Regions from separate parts of the Pantoea sp. SO10 genome, predicted to be linked through region 2. Evidence: predicted binding sites of a transcription regulator. Region 2 holds the regulator's gene; the other holds the start of a gene.
The links. The regulator CRP, encoded in region 2, controls carbon source genes, mostly activating them, when cyclic AMP is high. The targets are predictions, from matches to a motif close to ATGTGANNNNNNTCACAT.

Region 1: idnD (L-idonate 5-dehydrogenase) is a predicted target of CRP. The motif match lies at 3,063-3,080, and genes of this name have one in related genera.

Annotation. Positions count from the first base shown of each region.
Region 1 covers NZ_CP040095.1:3,652,286-3,663,121, forward strand. Annotated here, with positions in the region: gene FCN45_RS16785 (gluconate:H+ symporter) at 1-1,119, opposite strand, end outside; gene idnO (gluconate 5-dehydrogenase) at 1,198-1,962, opposite strand; gene idnD (L-idonate 5-dehydrogenase) at 1,972-3,003, opposite strand; gene FCN45_RS16800 (response regulator transcription factor) at 3,174-3,875, opposite strand; gene FCN45_RS16805 (ATP-binding protein) at 4,357-7,989, shown strand; gene FCN45_RS16810 (response regulator transcription factor) at 8,089-8,712, shown strand; gene FCN45_RS16815 (NADPH-dependent 2,4-dienoyl-CoA reductase) at 9,035-10,836, shown strand, end outside.
Region 2 covers NZ_CP040095.1:3,838,621-3,849,456, reverse strand. Annotated here, with positions in the region: gene FCN45_RS17850 (aminodeoxychorismate synthase component II) at 1-401, shown strand, start outside; gene FCN45_RS17845 (aspartate aminotransferase family protein) at 489-1,709, shown strand; gene FCN45_RS17840 (YccS/YhfK family putative transporter) at 1,706-3,784, opposite strand; gene crp (cAMP-activated global transcriptional regulator CRP) at 3,843-4,475, opposite strand; gene FCN45_RS17830 (OsmC family protein) at 4,782-5,186, shown strand; gene FCN45_RS17825 (phosphoribulokinase) at 5,248-6,117, opposite strand; gene FCN45_RS17820 (YheU family protein) at 6,179-6,397, opposite strand; gene FCN45_RS17815 (hydrolase) at 6,400-7,416, opposite strand; gene FCN45_RS17810 (LysE family translocator) at 7,477-8,079, shown strand; gene FCN45_RS17805 (LacI family DNA-binding transcriptional regulator) at 8,081-9,061, opposite strand; gene tauA (taurine ABC transporter substrate-binding protein) at 9,295-10,275, shown strand; gene tauB (taurine ABC transporter ATP-binding subunit) at 10,287-10,836, shown strand, end outside.

The DNA.
Region 1 (10,836 bases), 190 kb from region 2:
ATGCGTGGCCGCGATAATTGGCGTCACAATACCGGCGGTGGTGATCGCCGCCACCGTGGCTGAACCCAGCGCCACGCGCAGCATTGCCGCAACCGTCCAGCACATCAGCAGCGGTGACAGTGACGATCCCTTCATCATATCGGCAATGTAGTTACCCACGCCGCTATCCACCAGCACCTGTTTAAATGCACCGCCGCCCGCGATGATAAAGATGATCATGGCGATGGCGGCAATCGACTCGCCGCACATATCCATCACTTCTTCCATCTTACGGCCATTGCGCAGCCCCAACGTCAGCACCGCTATCACCACCGCGATAAACAGCGCCACTGCCGGATTACCGATGAATTCGAAGAACTGACGCAGCGCGTTCTCTTTCGACGTGGTCAACTCGAAGACGGCGGCAATCGCCATCAGCACCACCGGAATCACTGCGGCAAAAATACTGATGCCGAAGCCTGGCATCTCCTCTTCCGTGAAGATTTTTGGGTTGTAGAGCCCTTCCGGCGGTGACTTCTCAAAGCTTTTAAGGAACTTCGAGAAAACCGGTCCGGCAATAATCACCGTTGGAATGGTGATGATCATGCCGTAGAGCAACGTGGTACCGAGATTGGCGCCAAAGATGGTGGCAATCGCCGTCGGGCCAGGATGCGGCGGCAGGAAGCAGTGAGTGACCGAGAGCGCGGCGACCATCGGCACGCCGACGTACAGCAGCGGCAAACCGGCAGCCGCCACGATAGTGAACACCAGCGGCAGCAACAGTACGAAGCCAACTTCATAGAACATCGCCAGGCCGACGATCAGTCCGGTCACCACCAGCGCCCATTGCAGCCGCTCTTTACCAAAAGCGGCGATCAGCGTGGTAGCCACGCGTTGTGCGGCACCGGTATCGGAAACCAGCCGCCCGAGCATGGCGCCGAAGCCGAGGATCATGGCTAATCCGCCCAGCGTCGAGCCGATACCTTTCTGGATCGAGGCCATTACATTCAGTGGCGTCATGCCTTCGGCAATACCGACCACCGCCGAGACAAATACCAAAGCAATGAAGCCATTGACCTTAAATACAATCATCAACACCAGCAGCAGTATCACACCCAGCACAATGATGGTTATTGGCATTTTTATTATCCTTAGGAATACAGAGGGGTGATTAAGGTTTAGGCGCGGCCCGATGATAATGCCAGCCGCGCCCGGTCATCACACGGCGACGCGCATGCCACCGTCAACGAACAGCAGATGCCCGTTAACGAAGTTCGACGCACCGGAAGCAAGGAACACTGCCGCGCCAATCAGCTCTTCCGGTTTGCCCCAGCGAGCGGCTGGCGTGCGCTTGGTTAGCCAGCCGGTAAAGGCAGGATCGTCAGCCAGCGCCTGAGTCATCTCCGTGACGAAATAGCCCGGCGCAATGGCGTTCACCTGTATGTTGTGACGCGCCAGCTCCACGCACATGCCGCGCGTCAGCATAGTCACCGCGCCTTTGGAGGCCGCGTAAGGCGTGATGGTGTCGCGCCCTAATTCGCTCTGCATCGAACCGATATTGATGATTTTACCCTGCTGACGCTCGACCATTTTTTTCGCCACGGTTTGCGAAACCAGGAATACGGCGGTCTGGTTGACCGCGATAACGTCATTCCAGTCCTGCTCCGGGAATTCAAGGAACGGCCGACGACGCTGGATGCCAGCATTATTCACCAGCACATCAATCGCGCCCCACTCCGCTTCGATCTCATCTACCGCCTGTTTCACCTGCGCCGATTGCGTGACATCAAACGCTTTGGCGTGCGCGCGTAAGCCCAACTCACGCAGCTGCGCCGCGCCCTTCTCTGCGCCTTCGTGCGTGGTGGCGTTGACGATCACTTCAGCACCGGCTTCCGCCAGGCCGCGCGCCAGCAGATATCCAATGCCGCGCGCCGAACCGGTCAGCAGCACACGCTTGCCTTCGAGGGAAAATAACTGGCTCATCACTGCTCCTTAAAAAGTTAACTGGACTTTAGCGGCACGGGTTTTATCGCCGGCAAACTGCAGCGCGGCATCGATATCCTGTAAGGCATACTCACCGCTGAACAGCGGCAACGGGTTTACCACGCCGGTGGCCAGCCATTCGACGGCGGTGTTGAATTCATGAGTGAAGCGGAAGGAACCGACCAGATTAATCTCTTTGGCAATCAGCGCCATGATCGGGAAATTGGGAATGGTGCCGCCCATGCCAACCTGCACCAGCGTGCCTTTGGCGCATACCACATCAAGGCAGCGCTGCAGCGAAGAAGGATGGCCGGAGGCTTCAAACGCCACATCGAAATAGCCTTTGTCGGCAAGATAGGGCGCGAAATCGCCGTCGGCGGCATGAATCACCTCACTTGCGCCCATCTGCAGCGCCATCTCCAGTGAACGTTCGCTAATATCGCTGCACACAATGGAGGCCGCGCCGCGCGCTTTGGCCGCCGCCGCAATCAGGCAGCCAATCGGACCCACGCCTGAGATAAACACGTGCTTGCCGTTAAGATCACCTGCCTGCTGCGTGGCGTGAATACACACCGCCAGCGGCTCAGCGAACACCATGACCGTTTCATCGGCATCCTGCGGGAAGGGCACGCATTGCGCGCTATCCACCACTTTGTATTGGGTAAAACCGCCGTCAACGTGCGGCACATACATGGCGCTGCCGAAGAAGCGCATGGTGGTGCACTGGTTTTCCTGATCGCGCTGGCAATATTTGCACGCGCCGCAAGGCTTAGAGGGATTTACCGCGACTTTTTGTTGGGGTTTAAGTGCTGGATTGTCGCTCTCCACTACATAACCAATCACTTCGTGGCCCAGGATCATCGGCATTTTGATCTCGAAACTGCCGACCTTGCCTTCCTGATAGTAATGCAGATCGGATCCACAAATGCCGCCACGCGTGATACGCACCAGCGTACCTTTGCCGTCCCATTTCACCTGCTGCTGCGCAACGCTGACTTGTTTTTTTCCAGTGATCACGCCGGATTGCGTTTCGATATTCATAACGTCCCCATAAGAGCTGTAGCAATGGGGGCCATCAGACCGGATTATGCGGCTTAAAACTGTGATGAACATCACCTAAAGACATGTTACGGAAAGCTGTTACCTGGAACGTGAAGTCTGTGATTCCGAAGAGAAAACAGGCGGCCGTAAGTGGCCGCCTGTGAAGAGAATTAATAGCCTGACATCAGGTCGTGGCTGTATTTGAACAGCTCAGAATCCGAACGTAAACCGAGCTTTTTCAGCGCCGATTGTTTCTGCCCGCTCACGGTTTTACGACTGCGCTTAAACTTCACGGCAATTTGCGACACGCTCAAGCCATCGAGAAAACAACGCACCACTTCAACTTCACGCGGGCTGAGGGTTTTCACCTTCTCATACATATTGCCTTTGCTGCTGAAATCGAGGCTGTCATCCAGCGACTCTTCGCTCATGACATAGAGATTTTCAACCTCGTAAGCGACTTCTTTAGACAAGAACAAACGGCCCTGCGCCACCTGACGAATCGCATGGGTAATTTCCTGCATATTGTGGCTTTTACCAATAAAGCCCTTCACGCCTGCGCTTAGCACCATTTTGACGATAGCCGGACTCTCCATTGAAGAAGAGATCAGAATTTTTTGCTGGGGATAATGATTACGCAGTTGCTTCACCAGCGCCAAACCATCCAGTTCACGTTCACCCAGCAGGAAATCCAGTACCAGCACATCGACTACGGTACTTCTCAGCTGATTAAATAATTCATTACTTGAAGCCCAGGTACCCACCAAATGAATATCGGGCTCATGTTTCAAACACAACTCGAAAACGGTACGAACCATGGGGTGATCATCAAGGACAGCCACACGCACTTGTTTATTATGTGCATATACCATTTATTTATTCCTTTATTACAGCATTAACTTTGTCCAATTCTGACTGTCACACCCGCTTCAATAAATAAATGGTGTCGATTACAACAGCTGTGAAAAAATAGCCTTCACAACATCAGAATTCTAAATCGATAGCGTCACCCTAATAGCGGTCATTTTTATATACCCCTTTTAGGTTTATATTTTTCCGTGATAGATCCTTACTTGCCTGCTCACGTAAAAGTGGGAAAAGTCTGACTTAACTCCTTAACAAGACCACATAAGAATTGTCTTGAAAGAAAAGGAGCAATATAACTAACTGAATAAGCTAAGAAATGAACATCATATAGTGACATCGCCATCACCCTCTCTCTTTCGCTAAAAATCAAACATTTGAGAATGGTCGCAAAATTTTAACAGTAAAAGAATAGAACGAGCGAAAGATAATAATATCTTTATAATCCCTGGTCCTAATAGATATTAATGGATACCTTAAGAAGGCAGCGTGCTAATTAACCTTACTACTTTTCGTTTGTTGGCCTTATTTTTTCTGGCTTTAGTTTCATGTTCATTAATAGCATCAGAGAAAAAACTGCAATTACTGGCGCGATATGATGTAGCTCAACCTGCTTTACAACTGGCTGAACCTATCTCTTCAGAGTTTCGTCATCACGTTCTCAAAGTTGCTGTCGCTGGGCAACCACAACCGCCCCTTTTTATGGATATGGATACGCGACGATTCGAAGGCGTAAGTGCGGATTATCTCTCTCTGATTCAGAATATGCTGGATACCACAATAGAAATCCATTATTACGCCAGCCATAGCGCGGCCCAGGAAGCCGTAACCAGCGGAGAAATGCAACTATTAGCGATCTATGTGGAGCAATCCTCAGTAGCAGAGGCGCAAACCTTGATCGCCAGCGACCCCTGGATGCTGGATTATGCAGCGATCGGTTTTAAGTCTGGGCAGAACGCTCCATTAAAAATTGATGAACCCAATCGCATGGCCTGGTCTGGTTCAGCGTTGATGCGTGCACATTTAGAAGAGACTTTTAAGAGCGACCTTTTAGTTCGCTTTCCTGGTTACTACGATGCTGTCGCAGCAACAGTATTTGGCCAAACAGAGCGTGTATGGGGCAATGCCGCCACACTTACGCACCTAAATCGCTTCATGTTCGCAAATGCGCTGGATATAACCAAAGATGACCACGCTATTCCGATGAATTTCAGCTTTGGCATTAGCCCGCGTCATCCACAACTTGCCGAAGCGATTAATTTTGCCTTAACACAAATTCCTCTCTCAATTCGCATGCAGATAGCGAAGCGCTGGCAACTGGATACGTACCATGTGCTGCAGCGTAATCCGCTTGCACTCAAGCATGAAGAGGAGAAATGGCTACAGGCACACCCGCGTATTAACACCGCCCTACCGCAAACCCTCGCTCCACTCAGCAGTCGCAACGGAAGCATGCCGTTTCGCGGCATGATCATTGATGTTTTAGATCTGATAGCCAACCAAAGTGGCATTACATTTAATTCAGAAGTTCAGGAAGAAAGTGGACGTAACCAAACCGATAAGCATTTTCCACATCTGTATGCGCTTGAGATGCTTAACCCGGATATGCCACCTCAGTTAATAACCCGCCCATGGCTGGTTTCACACTGGGTCATTATTCGCCATAAACGCCCTCGGAATATTATGGCTCGGGATCCTTTTCCCTTTGGCTCGGCTCTCATGCTGAACAATCGGCAGATGAAGGATTGGATGCTTCTACATTATCCCCATCTGAACCTCGCCTATATCAATGATCCTTTGCAGGCCTTGCGTGAATTGCAGGCGCATGAAATCGATGCGGTAGTGATGCCAAAGATTTTTGTGGATTATCTGCTCCACAACCACTACGCAGATGACCTGATTATTGAAACCACGTTGGGTGCAGACCCGGCACGTTTTGTCATGCGTGTTGAACCCGGTAATGAAACGCTGATTAGCATTCTCAATAAAGCCTTGATCGCGATTCCTCCCGAAACCATGTTCAAGTTGCTGGCACATTGGCGTCAGTCAGAGATGCCGTTCCTCAGTGCTTCATGGCAGAGTTACAAACAAGTTATCTTGCTGATCGTGTCCGTCTCGGCCGGATTGATAGCCCTTATTTTGCTGTGGAACCGTCATCTGCGGAAGGTTATTCAGCAGCGTATTCAGGCTGAAAATGCATTGAAAAATCAGCTCAATTTTACCCATACACTCTTCAATGACTCGCCCGTTGCAATGTATATCCGCGATAAACAAACCCGATTAGTGGATTGCAACAATGCCTACCTACGTTTTATGGATTTCCAGCGAGAAGATGTCATCGGTAAACGACTGTCGGACGTTCTCACTGGCAATAACGCCAGTATTCACAGTATTGAAGATGGCTATCAAAAAACCTTACTGGATGGCGAAGCCGTCATGCGCGATATACACATGGATTTTGAACAGCGGACATTCCAGCTTTATCACTGGATACTGCCGTTTCGCGATCGGCACGGTGATGTCGCAGGTGTTATTGGGGGCTGGCTGGATGTCACTGAACGCAATGCGCTGCTGCAGGAGTTACAACTCGCCAAAGATGTGGCTGATAAAGCCAACCGCTCCAAAAGTGAATTTCTTGCCAGCATGAGCCATGAAATCCGCACGCCACTGCATGCCATGATTGGCTTACTGGAGCTCGAAACTCGCTTGCAACCGGCTGATTCACTCTCAGAGAACATCCGTGTTGCGTACCATTCGGCACGCGCGTTGCTGTCATTGATTGGCGATATTCTCGATTTGTCGAAAATCGAGTCCGGCCTTTATCAACCAACGTTAGAAACGGTCTACCTTCCTGATGTTCTCGATCAAGCGGTTACGCTATTTCGTAATAAAGCAGAGATTAAGGGACTTGAACTGCGGGTAGAGATGGATATTGCTGCTTACTGGGTGAAGACAGACCCATTGATGCTGAATCAAATTCTCTCCAACCTATTGAGCAACGCCATTAAGTTTTCCGATTACGGCACTGTCACTGTTGTGCTCATGCAGGGCATTGCGCAGGAGGAGGACGGTTGTGAATTCGTGATCGAAGTTAGCGATCAAGGTTGTGGCATGACGGAAGACCAACAGCACGCCATCTTCGAACCTTTTGTGCAGGTGGGCGATCGTCAGCAACAGCAAATTGGCACCGGATTAGGATTAAGCATTTGTCGTAATCTGGCGCATTTACTGGATGGTGAGCTGATTGTGGAAAGTGCGCCAGGGGAAGGCGCGGTGTTCTCTTTTTATTTCCGTGCCTTGCCCGGTGAACCGCAGGATCAAACACAGCCTCATTTGTCGCAGCCGCTGATCTCCGACAAGCTCTCCGTGATGATCATCGACGATCATGCACCCAACCGATTACTGCTTGGGAAACAGCTTGAACTGGCTGGCCATCAAGTCATGGTGAGTGAAAGTGCGGCAGAAGCACTGACGTTATGGCAGCAGGATCCATTACGTTTCGACCTCATCATCACAGACTGTAATATGCCGGGCATGAACGGCTTTCAGTTCGCTGAAGCGCTGCGTCTATACGAGCATGAGCATCAGTTAACACCGATCATGCTATTCGGCCTGACTGCATCGGCTGAGCAGCATATTATGCAACGCTGCCTTCAGGCGGGAATGAACGATTGTCTTTTCAAGCCGCTGGATTTAGAGAGCTTACTTGCTCAGGTTGCACGTTGTACCCGGCGCAGCGCCATAAAACCCGAAATCCAGGCCCCGCCGGCAGCGAGTATCTCCTCCTTCCCACAGCTGTTAACACAATTGGCCGAACAGGATAGTGAAGGTTGTCTGGTGTTACTCAACAGCATACGAACCAGCCACGATGAGTTGTTGGTATCACTTCAGCAAACCGATGATGCCAGCGCCCTGTCACAGCTGGGTCACAAATTAAAAGGAGGAGCAGCAATGCTAAATGCTCCAACGTTGACTGAACTGGGCCGCAAGTTGGAGAAACACCGCGAGGAAGCCCTCGATCCGCAAGCGTTAATTCAGCAGATTGTCGAGGAAATGAAACGTGTTAATGAATCCTTGCAAGAATTTGAGAAACATCGCCTGAAAAATCATCAAGATTTATAGAATCATAATCTTATCGAGACATTTCTCGGTTCGCCCTATTAATCTGGCGGACATAATGGCCGTCAACGTCATCATTACGGTGCCGTTAAAGGGAGAGATATGTTTAATGCAAAAATTCTCATCGTTGATGAGCATCGTTTGGTTGCCGCCGGCGTGCAGGCTTTATTATTAATGAATGGCTTTAATTGTGTCACTACTGCGCACACAATTAACGATGGTATTGATGATATCATTCATCACCACATCGACATACTAATATTAGATCCTGACTTTAAAGAAAAAAATGGCATCGCATTTTTACGCGATATCGTCAAATCAAAGACGTGGATGAAAGTCATACTGATTAGTCAGGATGGCAATAACCACCTTTCCATACAGTCACTTAGCCAGGGTGCGAATGGGTTCGTGTCAACTTACGATCCCATTCAAACACTGATCGCCGCCATTGGCTGCGTTTCTAATAATGTGAATTATCTACCGGGCGACATTCTGGATAAACGTCAGCGTTATGCGAATGAGCAAGATATGCTTTCTCGCCTGACTGACCGTGAAAATTTAATTTTGCGACAGCTCGCACAGGGGAAGTCCAATAAAACCATCGCTTGCGAATTGGGATTAAATAATAAAACAATCAGCACTTATAAAACAAATATATTCCAAAAACTCGAGTCAAAAAACCTGGTTGATATCATCGAACTTGCACGTCGCAATGGGGCTTGTTGAAAGAAAAATCAAGACTAGTCTTGCTGATTAATAACGTTATGGCGTGGCATGATATGCCTTGTCCTAACCCCGGACAGTTTCTAAAAAGATTGAGTTATAAAGGAATTAATAACCACAGAGCTAATTTATTAGCCCCTTCTTCATGCTATTACAGGGCGAGTAGGTTTCTTCCCGTGCCTGCCGAAAGAAGTCCGATACTTTCGTCTGCGACTTACCGCCCTGCTTTTTTTTGATACTTCTCACAGGCTGAACGCCACACACTTCCTTCCCTGCAAAATCCCGCTAGAGTTCACTCATCCGACCACTCTCTGAGTATGTGATTATGTCTGAGCATTATGCCCACCTGTTCGCCCCGCTGGATCTGGGTTTCACCCAGCTTAAAAATCGTTTTCTGATGGGTTCGATGCATACCGGACTGGAAGAACACGCCGAGGGCGCAGAGCGCCTGGCCGCTTTTTACGCTGAGCGCGCGCGTGAAGGCGTGGCGCTGATTGTCACTGGCGGTATCGCGCCCAATCCGCAAGGCGTGGTGGCACAAGGCGGAGCGATCCTCAACCAGGAAAGTCAGTGCAACTGGCACCGTATCATCACCGATGCGGTGCATGCAGAAGGCGGGAAAATCGCGCTGCAAATTCTGCATGCCGGGCGCTACAGCTATCAGCGTGACCTGGTTGCCCCATCGGCATTACAGGCGCCGATCAATCCTTTTACGCCACAAGCGCTCAGCGATGCTGATATTCAGCAAACCTTTCAGGACTTCGCGCACTGCGCCAAACTGGCGCAACAGGCCGGCTATGACGGCGTGGAGATCATGGGCTCGGAAGGTTATCTGATTAACCAGTTTCTGGTGGCGCACACCAATCAGCGTGAGGATGACTGGGGCGGCGATGTGACGCGACGCCAGCGCTTTGCGTTAGCGGTGACGCAAGCGGTGCGTGATGCCGTCGGCCGCGACTTCATCATTATCTTCCGCCTGTCGATGCTCGATTTGGTCAATAACGGCAGCTCGCTGGAAGAGACGCTTTCACTGGCGCAAGCGCTGGAGCAGTGCGGCGTTACGCTGTTTAACAGCGGCATTGGCTGGCATGAAGCGCGTATTCCCACCATCGCCACCTGCGTGCCGCGTGCTGGTTTTGCCTGGGTCACGCAGCACCTGCGCGAGCGCGTATCGGTGCCGGTCATCGCCACCAATCGCATCAACCATCCCGATGTAGCTGAACAGCTTTTGCGTGATGGCATCGCTGATATGGTCTCGATGGCGCGCCCTTTCCTCGCCGATGCGGCTTTCGTCCGTAAAGCCGAAACCGGCCAGCCCGATGCCATCAACACCTGCATTGCCTGTAATCAGGCCTGTCTCGATCAAATCTTTGTCGGCAAAATCACCTCTTGTCTGGTGAATCCGCGCGCCTGCCACGAAACGCTGATGCCGGTGATCGCCACCAAGCAGCCGAAACAGCTGGCGGTGGTGGGCGCGGGGCCCGCGGGTATGGCGTTCGCGCTGCAGGCGGCGCAGCGCGGCCATCAGGTCACGCTTTACGAGGCCGATGCGCAAATTGGTGGGCAGTTTAATATCGCCCGGCAGATTCCCGGCAAAGCCGAATTCAGTGAAACGCTGCGCTATTTCCGTCACCAACTTGCTGCCGCAGGCGTAACGATTAAAACGGAACATCGCGTCAGCGCCGACGAACTGGCAGCCGCTGACGAAGTGATCATCGCAACCGGTATCTTGCCGCGCCAGCTGACGATTCCTGGCATCGATCATCCCAGCGTGCTGAGCTACCTTGATGTGATTCGCGATAAAAAACCGGTGGGAAAACGCGTGGCGATTATCGGCGCGGGCGGCATTGGTTTTGATACCGCCGAGTTTCTGCTGCATCAAACCAACCATGACGATTTCTACCAAAGCTGGGGCATCGATCGCAGCCTGCAGGCGCGAGGCGGTTTGATGGTGCCACAGCCACAGCCCGCCGATCGGCAAATCTGGTTGCTGCAGCGCAAATCCGGCAAGCCGGGCGCAGGCTTAGCGAAAACCACCGGCTGGATCCACCGCGCCAGCTTGCAGGCGCACGGCGTGCAGATGTGGGGCGACGTCGAATATTTGCAGATTGATGATGCTGGATTACA
Region 2 (10,836 bases):
CTGGCATCTCGCTCGCGGCTATTCGCCATTTTGCCGGGCGCTTGCCAATCCTCGGCGTTTGCCTTGGACATCAGGCGATTGCGCAAGCCTATGGCGCGCAGGTGGTACGCGCGCGGCAGGTGATGCATGGCAAAACCTCGCTGATTCAGCACACCAACCAAGGTGTGTTTCGTGATCTGAATAATCCGCTTACCGTGACCCGCTATCACTCATTGATTGTGGCGCGCGATACGCTGCCCGCTGAGTTTGAAGTCACCGCGTGGAGCCTGCGCGACGGCCAGCCGGATGAGATCATGGGTTTCCGCCATCGCAGCTTGCCGCTGGAAGGCGTGCAGTTCCATCCGGAAAGCATCCTCAGTGAGCAAGGGCATCAGCTACTGGCTAATTTCCTCAACGCGTAACTTATGTTTGCCTTCGTGTGACTTTTTATGCATATTTTGTGATTATAATTTCACATCAGCTCAACAAATAACCCGATGAGGTCGTCAATGGCAGCGGAAAAACTAGCGGTAACCCGGGAAACGTTCGATAACGTAATTTTGCCTGTTTATGCACCTGCGCAGTTTGTGCCGGTAAAAGGCAAAGGCAGCCGAGTGTGGGATCAGCAGGGCAAAGAGTATATCGATTTCTCTGGCGGTATCGCGGTGACTGCATTGGGCCATTGTCATCCGGCGCTGGTGGAAACGCTGAAAACCCAGGGCGAAACGCTGTGGCACACCAGCAACGTGTTCACCAACGAACCGGCGCTGCGTCTGGCGAGTAAACTGATTGCCGCGACCTTTGCCGATCGGGTGTTTTTCGGTAATTCCGGCGCGGAAGCCAATGAAGCGGCATTCAAGCTGGCGCGTTATTACGCCTGCAAAAAACACAGCCCGTTCAAAAGTAAAATCATCGCCTTCCATAACGCCTTCCACGGTCGCACGCTGTTCACCGTGTCGGTGGGTGGCCAGCCGAAATATTCTGATGGCTTCGGTCCAAAACCGGCGGATATCGTGCATGTGCCGTTCAACGATCTCGATGCGGTGAAAGCGGTGATTGACGACCATACCTGCGCCATCGTGGTCGAGCCGATTCAGGGCGAAGGCGGCGTAATGCCGGCTACGCCAGAATTTATGCAAGGCCTGCGCGCACTCTGTGATGAACATCATGCGCTGTTGGTGCTGGATGAAGTGCAGAGCGGCATGGGACGCAGCGGCAAACTCTTTGCGTATGAACATTACGGTATCAAGCCCGATATCCTCACCACCGCCAAAGCGCTGGGCGGCGGTTTCCCGGTGAGTGCGATGTTGACCACCAACGAAATCGCCTCAGTAATGGCGCCGGGCGTGCACGGCACCACTTACGGCGGCAATCCGCTGGCGTGTGCTATCGCTGAAACCGCGCTGGATATTATCAACACGCCAGAAGTGCTGGAAGGTGTGGAAGCGCGTCGTCAGCAGTTTGTTGAAGCGCTGCAAGCCATCGACAGCAAATTCGCTATCTTCAGCGAGATTCGCGGCAAAGGTCTGTTGATTGGTGCCGCGCTGAGGCCGCAGTTCGCCAGCAAAGCGCGTGACATCCTCAACGCTTCCGCCGCGGAAGGGCTGATGATTCTCACCGCCGGTACTGACGTGATCCGTTTTGTGCCGTCGCTGGTGATTGAACCAACCGATATCGCCGAAGGCATGACGCGTTTCGCCAGCGCGATTGAAAAGGTGCTGACCGCTTAATCCGCTTTCGGACGTAACACTTTGAGCCAGCGGCCATGATGCGGTCGCTGGCTCCACGCCAGCGAAGAGATGGTGTGCATTACGCTGAGGTGCTGCAATATCCGCTTCACATGCTGTTCGACAATCGTCACCGGCCCTTCATTAAGATTCTCCGGCGCTTCCAGAATATTGCTGTCGTTACCCGGACCGTCATACGCCAGCCGCTGCTGACAACGCTGCAGCGCGATTTCACAGGATTGCAGATAACGTTCTGCCAGCTTCGATGTCAGCATGGTGTGCTCGCGCGCCAGAATCGTCATGGCATTAATATGCTCGACGATGAACTGACTGTGCGTAACCCACATGCGCATATCTTTCAGATATTGCAGGTTAAAGCCCGGCTCGCTCGATGCCTGGTTCAATGAGTTGAACAGCGCGTTGTGCGCCTGATTAACCTTTATGCGCTGATAAGCCAGTTTATCGGGCGACTGTTCCGGCCCCAGCAGCAGTTGCAGCGCCTCCTGATAGGCTTCCAGCGCATCGTGAGCGTTCTTGCGCAGCAGCCCGCTTTGCCACTGCGGCCACAGCCAAATCATCCCGGCGAAGGCAATTAAACAGCCCATCAAGGTATCCATCATACGCGGCAGCAGAAACTGCGCGCCGTTCAGCGACAGCAATTGCAGCGAATACACCGCCGTGACGGTAAAGCCAATCATCGACCAGCCATAATATTTCCGCGTGATCAGATAGCTCGCCAGCGTAATCCCCAGCATAAACAGCAGCGTGATCGATTCCGGCACCGCCAGCTGCAGTGACGCGGCGGCGATCAGCAATCCGGCGAAAGTGCCCAGCGCACGGTGCTGAATACGCACGCGCGTGGCGTTGTAACCGTTCTGGCTGACGAACATGATGGTCATCAGAATCCAGTAAGGTTTGGGGATGTTGAAGAACAGCGCCAGCGAGCTGCCAAACATCAGCATCACAGCGAAGCGGGCTGCGGTGCGTAACGCGGTGGATTTGAATGACAGATAACTGCGCAGCGCCGGCAACAGCGGCAAACGGCGCTGGCGATCGGCCATCAGGTCACGCGTGTAGAGCGGCTTCTGCGTACGCAACACGCGGGCGATGCGACTGAAGTGATACAGGCAGAAGTTGCCGACCGGATTATCCGGATGCTGGCGTGCAATTTTCTCCAGCGCGCCGAGCTGTTTCTCCATGTGAAAACGATCCGGCAGCTGATGGTAGAGAATCGCATCCGCCAGCACGCGCAGCCGCGCCGAGATAATTTTGGCGTTCCAGCGAATCACCGCTTCAGCGTGGCTCTCCTCAACCAGCTTCTGCACCTCTTCGGGCTGATGCAAACTCACGGAGATGTGTTCCTGTAAATCCAGCGCAACCTGGAAAGCGCGCGTCAGGCGTTTGTGGCTGTTATCGCGGCTCGCCGACAGCATATGCATTTGCTGATAACAGGTGGTGATGAGGTCGACCGCCTTTTGCTGGCGCGCCAGCAGCGGCGGCAGCGCTTTCTCTGGATCGGTCAGCTGCGTCAGTAAGGTGTATTTGGCATCGCAGTAATCCGCCAGCTCGCGGAACAGCAGGCTGAGCGATTCGCGCATCGGCTGCTCTTTCCACAGCCAGAACCAGAACCAGTTGAACAAGCCGTACCACAGCGTGCCGCCAATATAGAGCAGCGGCGGCACCCATATCGGCATGCGTCCCACTAAGCTGAGCGTAAAGATGGCGGCGATGAGTGTGGCGGGCAGCAGGCGCGCGTGCAGCGGGCCGATTTCGCCGGTTACGCCAATCAGCAGCGGCAGCGCCAGTAAAATCAGCGGCAGCGGTATCTGGTAAGCGGTGAGGATTTGCATCAGGAAACTGCCGGTGGCAAACAGCGAACCACCCACAATCAGGCGTTTGAAGAAGCGTTTGTGCGGCGTATCCAGTCCCGCCATGTTGCAGCAGGCGGGCACTAACGAGAACAGCAGACCTTTTTGCAGATCGCCAAACAGCCAACCGAGAGCCACAGGCAGGCACAGCACCAGCGTTTGCCGCAGCGCATAGTTAACTTCGGGATGATAGATGATTCGGCGCCACATCAGCTCATCGCAAATAGAAACGGCGCGATGTTGCCATCACGCCGTGGGTGAGAAGAAATTAGCGGGTGCCGTAAACGACGATGGTTTTACCGTGTGCGGAGATCAGGTTCTGATCTTCCAGCATTTTCAGGATACGACCCACGGTTTCGCGTGAGCAGCCCACGATCTGACCAATCTCCTGACGGGTGATTTTGATTTGCATCCCGTCTGGGTGAGTCATCGCATCTGGCTGTTTGGCCAGATTTAGCAGCGTTTGCGCAATACGTCCGGTGACATCGAGGAAGGCAAGGTTGCCCACTTTCTCAGATGTCACTTGCAGACGACGCGCCATTTGCGAAGAAAGTCGCATTAAAATATCCGGGTTTACCTGAATCAGCTGACGGAATTTTTTGTATGAAATTTCAGCCACTTCGCAGGCAGACTTCGCACGCACCCAAGCACTACGTTCCTGGCCTTCTTCGAAAAGACCGAGTTCGCCGATGAAATCCCCCTGATTGAGGTAGGAGAGAATCATCTCTTTGCCTTCTTCATCTTTAATCAGTACCGCTACGGAACCTTTTACGATGTAGTACAGCGTTTCCGCTTTCTCACCCTGATGGATGAGCGTGCTTTTGGATGGATATTTGTGAATATGGCAATGGGACAGGAACCATTCGAGTGTAGGGTCTGTTTGCGGTTTGCCGAGAACCATTCGCTATTATCCTCTGTTGTAATCGTGCCCAAAACACAGGGGGCATTTTTTTCCCTGTCAGGCGGTTTAATCGTCGAGCGTTTCCAGTAAAGGAAAAATTATTCCGGGTGGACTCTTAAGCTACGCTTTTGATTCTTCCGGCCTTCGTCTGTGATGACGAAAATATTTTCAGCACTGTTTGTAGCACAGCTTTTGCGAGCTGTCTTGTGTTGTCTCGCTTCAGCAGAAGGGGGATTACTCTGGATTGCTGTTTGTCAGGTGAAAGCGTACTCTGGCGGCAAAACCGCCGCTTCAGGAGAAAGAATCATGCAGGCACGAGTGAAATGGGTGGAAGGTCTTACCTTTCTCGGAGAATCCTCATCCGGCCATCAGGTATTGATGGATGGTAATTCCGGTGATAAAGCGCCAAGTCCAATGGAGATGGTGCTGATGGCCGCGGGCGGCTGTAGCGCTATTGATGTGGTGTCGATCCTGCAAAAAGGGCGCAGCGATGTGGCCGATTGCGAAGTGAAGCTCACATCGGAACGCCGTGAAGAAGCGCCACGCATTTTTACCCACATCAACCTGCATTTTATTGTCAGCGGTAAAGCATTGAGCGACAAGGCCGTTTCGCGTGCGGTTGATCTGTCAGCGGAAAAATATTGTTCGGTAGCGATCATGCTGGGTAAAGGCGTCGAAATTACCCACAGCTATGAGGTGATCGAGTTATAACTCGGATTGTAGCGGCGCAATTCATTGCGCAATAAATTGCGCCGCTACGGAATGACTTCGCTTATTCAATCCGCTTCCCTTCAATCAGTCGCTGTACCAGCGGCAGCATAATCAGCTCCATCGCCAATCCCATTTTGCCACCCGGCACCACCAGCGTATTGATGTGCGAAATAAACGATCCCTGAATCATCGCCAGCAGATAGGGGAACGCGATGCCTTCCAGACCACGGAAATGGATCACCACGAAGCTTTCGTCGAGCGACGGAATTTCGCGTGCGGCAAACGGGTTTGAGGTATCAACGGTCGGCACGCGCTGGAAGTTAATGTGGGTGCGCGAGAACTGTGGCGTGATGAAGTTAATGTAATCCTCCATTGACCGTACCACCGAATCCATCACCGCTTCGCGTGAATGGCCGCGCTCGCTGGTGTCACGCACCAGCTTCTGAATCCACTCAAGGTTAACAATCGGCACCACGCCAACCAGCAGATCGACATGCTCCGCCACATTTTGCTGCTGCGTGACCACGCCGCCGTGTAAGCCTTCATAGAACAGCACATCGGTGTTTTCCGGCAGCGGCTGCCACGGCGTAAAAGTGCCCGGCACCTGATTCCACGGCACGGCTTCATCGTAGGTATGTAGATATTTGCGCGATTCGCCAAGGCCGGTTTGGCCGTAATGTTTAAACGTCTGCTCCAGCAGGCCGAAGTCGTTGGCTTCCGGGCCGAAGTAGCTGATGTGACGCCCGAGATCGCGCGCCTTGCGGATCGCCATGTCCATTTCCGGACGTGTGTAGCGATGGAAACTGTCGCCTTCGAGTTCCGCCGCATGCAAATTCAGCTGCTGGAAAATTTTACGGAAGGCGAGGCTGGTGGTGGTGGTTCCGGCGCCGCTGGAACCGGTGACGGCAATAATTGGATGCCTGGCTGACATAACAGAGCTCCCTGTGAAGTCCGGCGATGAGCATTGTTACCACGAATTGCCGCGGGGTGCATCAGCCGCGGAATTCACCCTTCGGCATAATATTGATCGATTCATGCAGTTCCGACCACACCAGCACCACGTCGCCGCGCTCCAGTTGGCGGCGTACGTCGGTGACTTTTTGCAGCAAACTGCGTTCCTGCTCGCCGTAATCAGTGCCTTCGCGTAACACGAAGGTTTCAATCAGGTTTTCCAGCGTGTCCGCTTCGAGTTCTTGCCAGGGAATAATCACAATTACACATCCAGATAAGTTGAGAGCCAGTCGGGCACGCGCTGTTCCAGCCACATTTTCGGTTTAAGAACGGTGCCGCCGACGAAACCGACGTGGCCGCCTTGCTGCGTCAGCTGATACTGAATGGAGGCTGACAGCTGGTCAGGTTGCGGAATAACGGCATCGGTCATAAAGGGATCGTCTTGCGCGTGAATGATCAACAGCGGTTTACGCACGCCGGTCAGCAACGGCATCGCGCTGGCTCGTTGATAATAGTCGTTGGCGTCAATAAAACCGTGCGCACGTGCGGTTATCGCATCATCGAACTCGCGTAAGCGGCGGAAAGCACGTAACTGGCTGAGATCGACCGGCAGCGTGCCAGGCCAGGCGCGCAGTTTGCGCGTGGCGTTCTTTTTCAGCTGCGTCAGTAAATAGTGCTGATAAAAGCGTGAAAACCCCACATCCAGCTTGCCGCTGCAAGGCTCGAGCGCCAGCGGCGCTGAGATGGCGATGCCGGCATCAATCGGTACATCGTGACCTTGCTGACCCAGCAAACAAGCGAGCATGTTGCCGCCCAGCGAAACGCCGACGGCGGCGGTGGGTACGCTGCCCCATTCGCGCTGCAGCCAGTGAAGGAAGTAGGTGGCGTCTTCGGTTTCACCGGAGTGATAGATGCGCTTTAAGCGATTAGGCTCGCCGCTGCAGCCGCGAAAGTGCATTACCACCGCCAGCCAGCCGCGTGCCTGACACGCCTGCATCAGGCCGTGCGCATACGGGCTGCGAAAGCTGCCTTCCAGGCCGTGAAACATCACCATGCGCGGTTTATGACGCGCCTGCGCCGGATCTTCACTCCACGCTAAATCGACAAAATCGCCGTCCGGCAGGTCAAGACGCTGCCAGTGCGGACGTAACGTAACGCGGCGCCGCAGAATACGCGGCAGCAGCGTTTGCAGATGCGCGTTACTGAATCCGCGCAGGGGTTTAAAACGCTCGCCGCTGGGGCGATCAAAATAGCTTGGGTAAAGGCTTGTCTGATGCATAAGTCGCTGATAGCTTCGATGGGTTGTTCGCTTTACTGGGTGAGGAGCACCCGAATATACATGGAACTGAGTCTTTTTTTATCAATGTTAGGTTTTCTCTGGGTCGCGGCCATCACGCCCGGGCCCAATAATATGTTACTTACCGCCTCGGGTGCTAATTTTGGCTTCCTGCGCACCATTCCGCTGCTGATTGGTATCATGATTGGTATGCAAGTCATGTTGCTAATGGTGGCATTTGGCATCGGCGGCCTCATCCTGCTTTATCCCTCGCTGCATCTCATCCTGAAGATTGCCGGTAGCCTTTATCTGCTGTGGCTGGCATGGAAAATCGCCAGCGCCGAGTATGAAAAACTGGAAACCGACGATGTCACGGTGAAGCAGATGCCTTTCTGGCAAGGCGGCTTGCTGCAGTTGATCAACCCGAAAGCCTGGCTGATGGCGCTCGGCGCGGTGGCCAGCTTCAGCCTGGCGGGCAGCGAATATCTGCATTCGGTGGTGGCGATCAGCATCGGCATGTTCATGGTGAACGTGGTTTCCGGGGTGATCTGGATGGGCTTTGGCTCGCTGATTGGACGTCTGCTGCGCAGCCCACGCGCGTGGAAAATCTTCAATCTGGCGATGGGCTTGCTCACCGCTGCCTGCGTATTGCTGATTTGGCGCTAAGTTAGCTGGAAGCGCGTTCAACGCGCTTCCACGGCAATACTTCATGGACTACCGACGCGTTAGGCTGGCGGATGCGTTGCAGCAACAGCTGTACGCTGCGCACACCCATACGATTCATCGGCTGCTCAATCGTGGTCAGCGGTGGATTCAGGCTGCTGGTAAAGTTGATGCCATCAAATCCCACCACCGCTAAATCTTCCGGTACGCGTAAACCTGCTTCCAACGCCGCGTGGATGACGCCGACCGCCAACACATCTGATACCGCAAACACCGCATCCGGCGGTTCCGGCTGCGTGAGCAGTTCGCGCAAAGCCGCACTGCCCGCTTCGCAGGTGATATTCTCGGCATAAGCCACACCGCACCAGCTGAGATCCAGCTTCTCCAGCGCCGCGCGATATCCCTCTTCACGCTTATGTGAATAGAGGTAGCGCATATCACAGTTCACCAGCGCAATACGACGTCGGCCTTTGCTCGCCAGATAACGCACGGTTTCGAAAGCCGCTTCTTTATTATCAATCGCCACGCTTGAGGCGGCGATTGACGGATCGTATTCCGCGCACTGCACCCAAGGCTGATCGCCAATCAATTCTTTCAGCTCATGCAGGCTGCTGGCGGCATCCATGGTGATCACGCCGTCGACCACTTTGCCGGTGAGCAACGCAATGTAGGCCGCTTCGCGCCGCAGCTGCGATCCTGAGTTACACAGCAGAATGTGGTAACCCTGCGCTTCAGCTTCGGCTTCAATGCCCTGAACCACGCGTGAGCAGAATGGATTGGTGATGTCGGGAATCAGCACTAACAACATATGGCTTTGCGAAGTGCGCAACTGGCGCGCCAGCAGGTTGGGCTGATAGTCGCAGATGTCGATGGCCGCCAGCACTTTGGCACGCGTATCCGGGCGCACGCCGGGATTCTGGTTCAAAACCCGTGAAACGGTGGCTTTTGACACGCCAGCCAGGTGTGCGACTTTTTCTATCGACATGGATTCAGGACCGTTAGTAAAGAGTTAAAAAATGAGATCTCTATCAATATCACAGCTGCCATGTGAGCGTGTGACATATTTACCGCTTTCCCTTTTCTTTCCATTTGCACTTTTTGCATAGCCTTGCCCGATGTTGATCTAAGAACGGATCGTCATTAGGGATAATTTTTAATTCCTTTATGAAATTACTGTTGCTGGAGAAACTGCCCAGACAAAACACATTAGGGTGAATGATGATGGCAATGAAAAAAACAATAACGGCGGTCACAGCGGCTCTGGCCCTGATGGCGTTCCAGGCGCAAGCGGTCAACGTTACCGTGGCGTATCAGACCTCGGCTGAACCAGCCAAAGTGGCGCAGGCGGATAACACCTTCGCCAAAGAGAGCGGTGCTACCGTCGACTGGCGCAAATTTGATAGCGGGGCCAGCGTGTTACGTGCACTGGCGTCGGGCGACGTGCAGATTGGTAATATCGGTTCCAGCCCGCTGGCGGTCGCCGCCACGCAAAAGCTGCCGATTGAAGCTTTCCTGCTGGCCTCTCAGCTCGGTAACTCCGAAGCGCTGGTGGTGAAGAAAACCATCAAAGATCCTAAAGACCTGATTGGCAAGCGCATCGCCGTGCCGTTCATCTCGACTACGCACTACAGCTTCCTCGCCGCGCTCAAGCATTGGGGCATCAAGCCTTCGCAAGTGACCTTAGTCAACCTGCAGCCGCCGGCGATTATTGCTGCCTGGAAACGCGGTGACATTGACGGCGCTTACGTCTGGTCTCCGGCGGTTAACGAGCTGGAGAAAGATGGCAAGGTGCTGACGGACTCTTCGCAGGTCGGCAAGTGGGGCGCGCCAACGCTTGATGTGTGGGTGGTGCGTAAAGACTTTGCGCAGCAGCATCCAGAAATCGTCACCGCCTTTGCCCGCAGCGCCGTTGAAGCGCAGCAAGCTTACATTGCCAATCCGGATCAATGGCTGAAGCAGTCAGACAACCTGAGCAAGCTGGCGCGCCTGAGCGGTGTACCCGAAGCGGATGTGCCGGTGCTGGTAAAAGGCAACACGTACCTCACCGCGCAGCAGCAGGTGGAGCAGCTCGGCAAGCCGGTGAACAAGGCGATTGTCGATACTGCCGGCTTCCTGAAAGAGCAGGGCAAAGTGCCAGAAGCGGATAGCGATTACAGCAGCTTCGTCACCACGCGCTTCGTTGCACCCTTAGTGAAATAACCGGAGGCCGTATGCTTAACATCACCCATCTCAATGCGCGTTACGCCGGACAACCCGCGCTGCAGGACATCAACCTGCAGCTGGGCAGCCGAGACCTGCTGGTGGTGTTAGGTCCCTCCGGCTGTGGCAAAACCACGCTGCTGAACCTCATCGCCGGCTTTCTGCCGCTGGAATCTGGCAGCATTACGCTGGATGGCAAAGCGGTAAAAGGGCCGGGCGCTGAGCGCGGCGTAGTGTTTCAAAATGAAGGATTGCTGCCGTGGCGCAACGTGATCGATAACGTTTCGTTTGGTTTGCAACTGGCGGGAATGGCGAAGGCGGAGCGCCATACCATTGCACGCCGTTTGATCCGCAAAGTAGGACTGGAAGGTGCAGAGCAGCGTTATATCTGGCAGCTCTCTGGGGGTCAACGTCAGCGCGTGGGCATTGCGCGTGCGCTGGCGGCTGATCCTCAGTTGCTGCTGTTAGATGAGCCGTTTGGCGCGCTGGACGCCTTTACCCGTGAACAGATGCAAACCCTGCTGCTAACGCTGTGGCGTGATACCGGCAAGCAGATTCTGC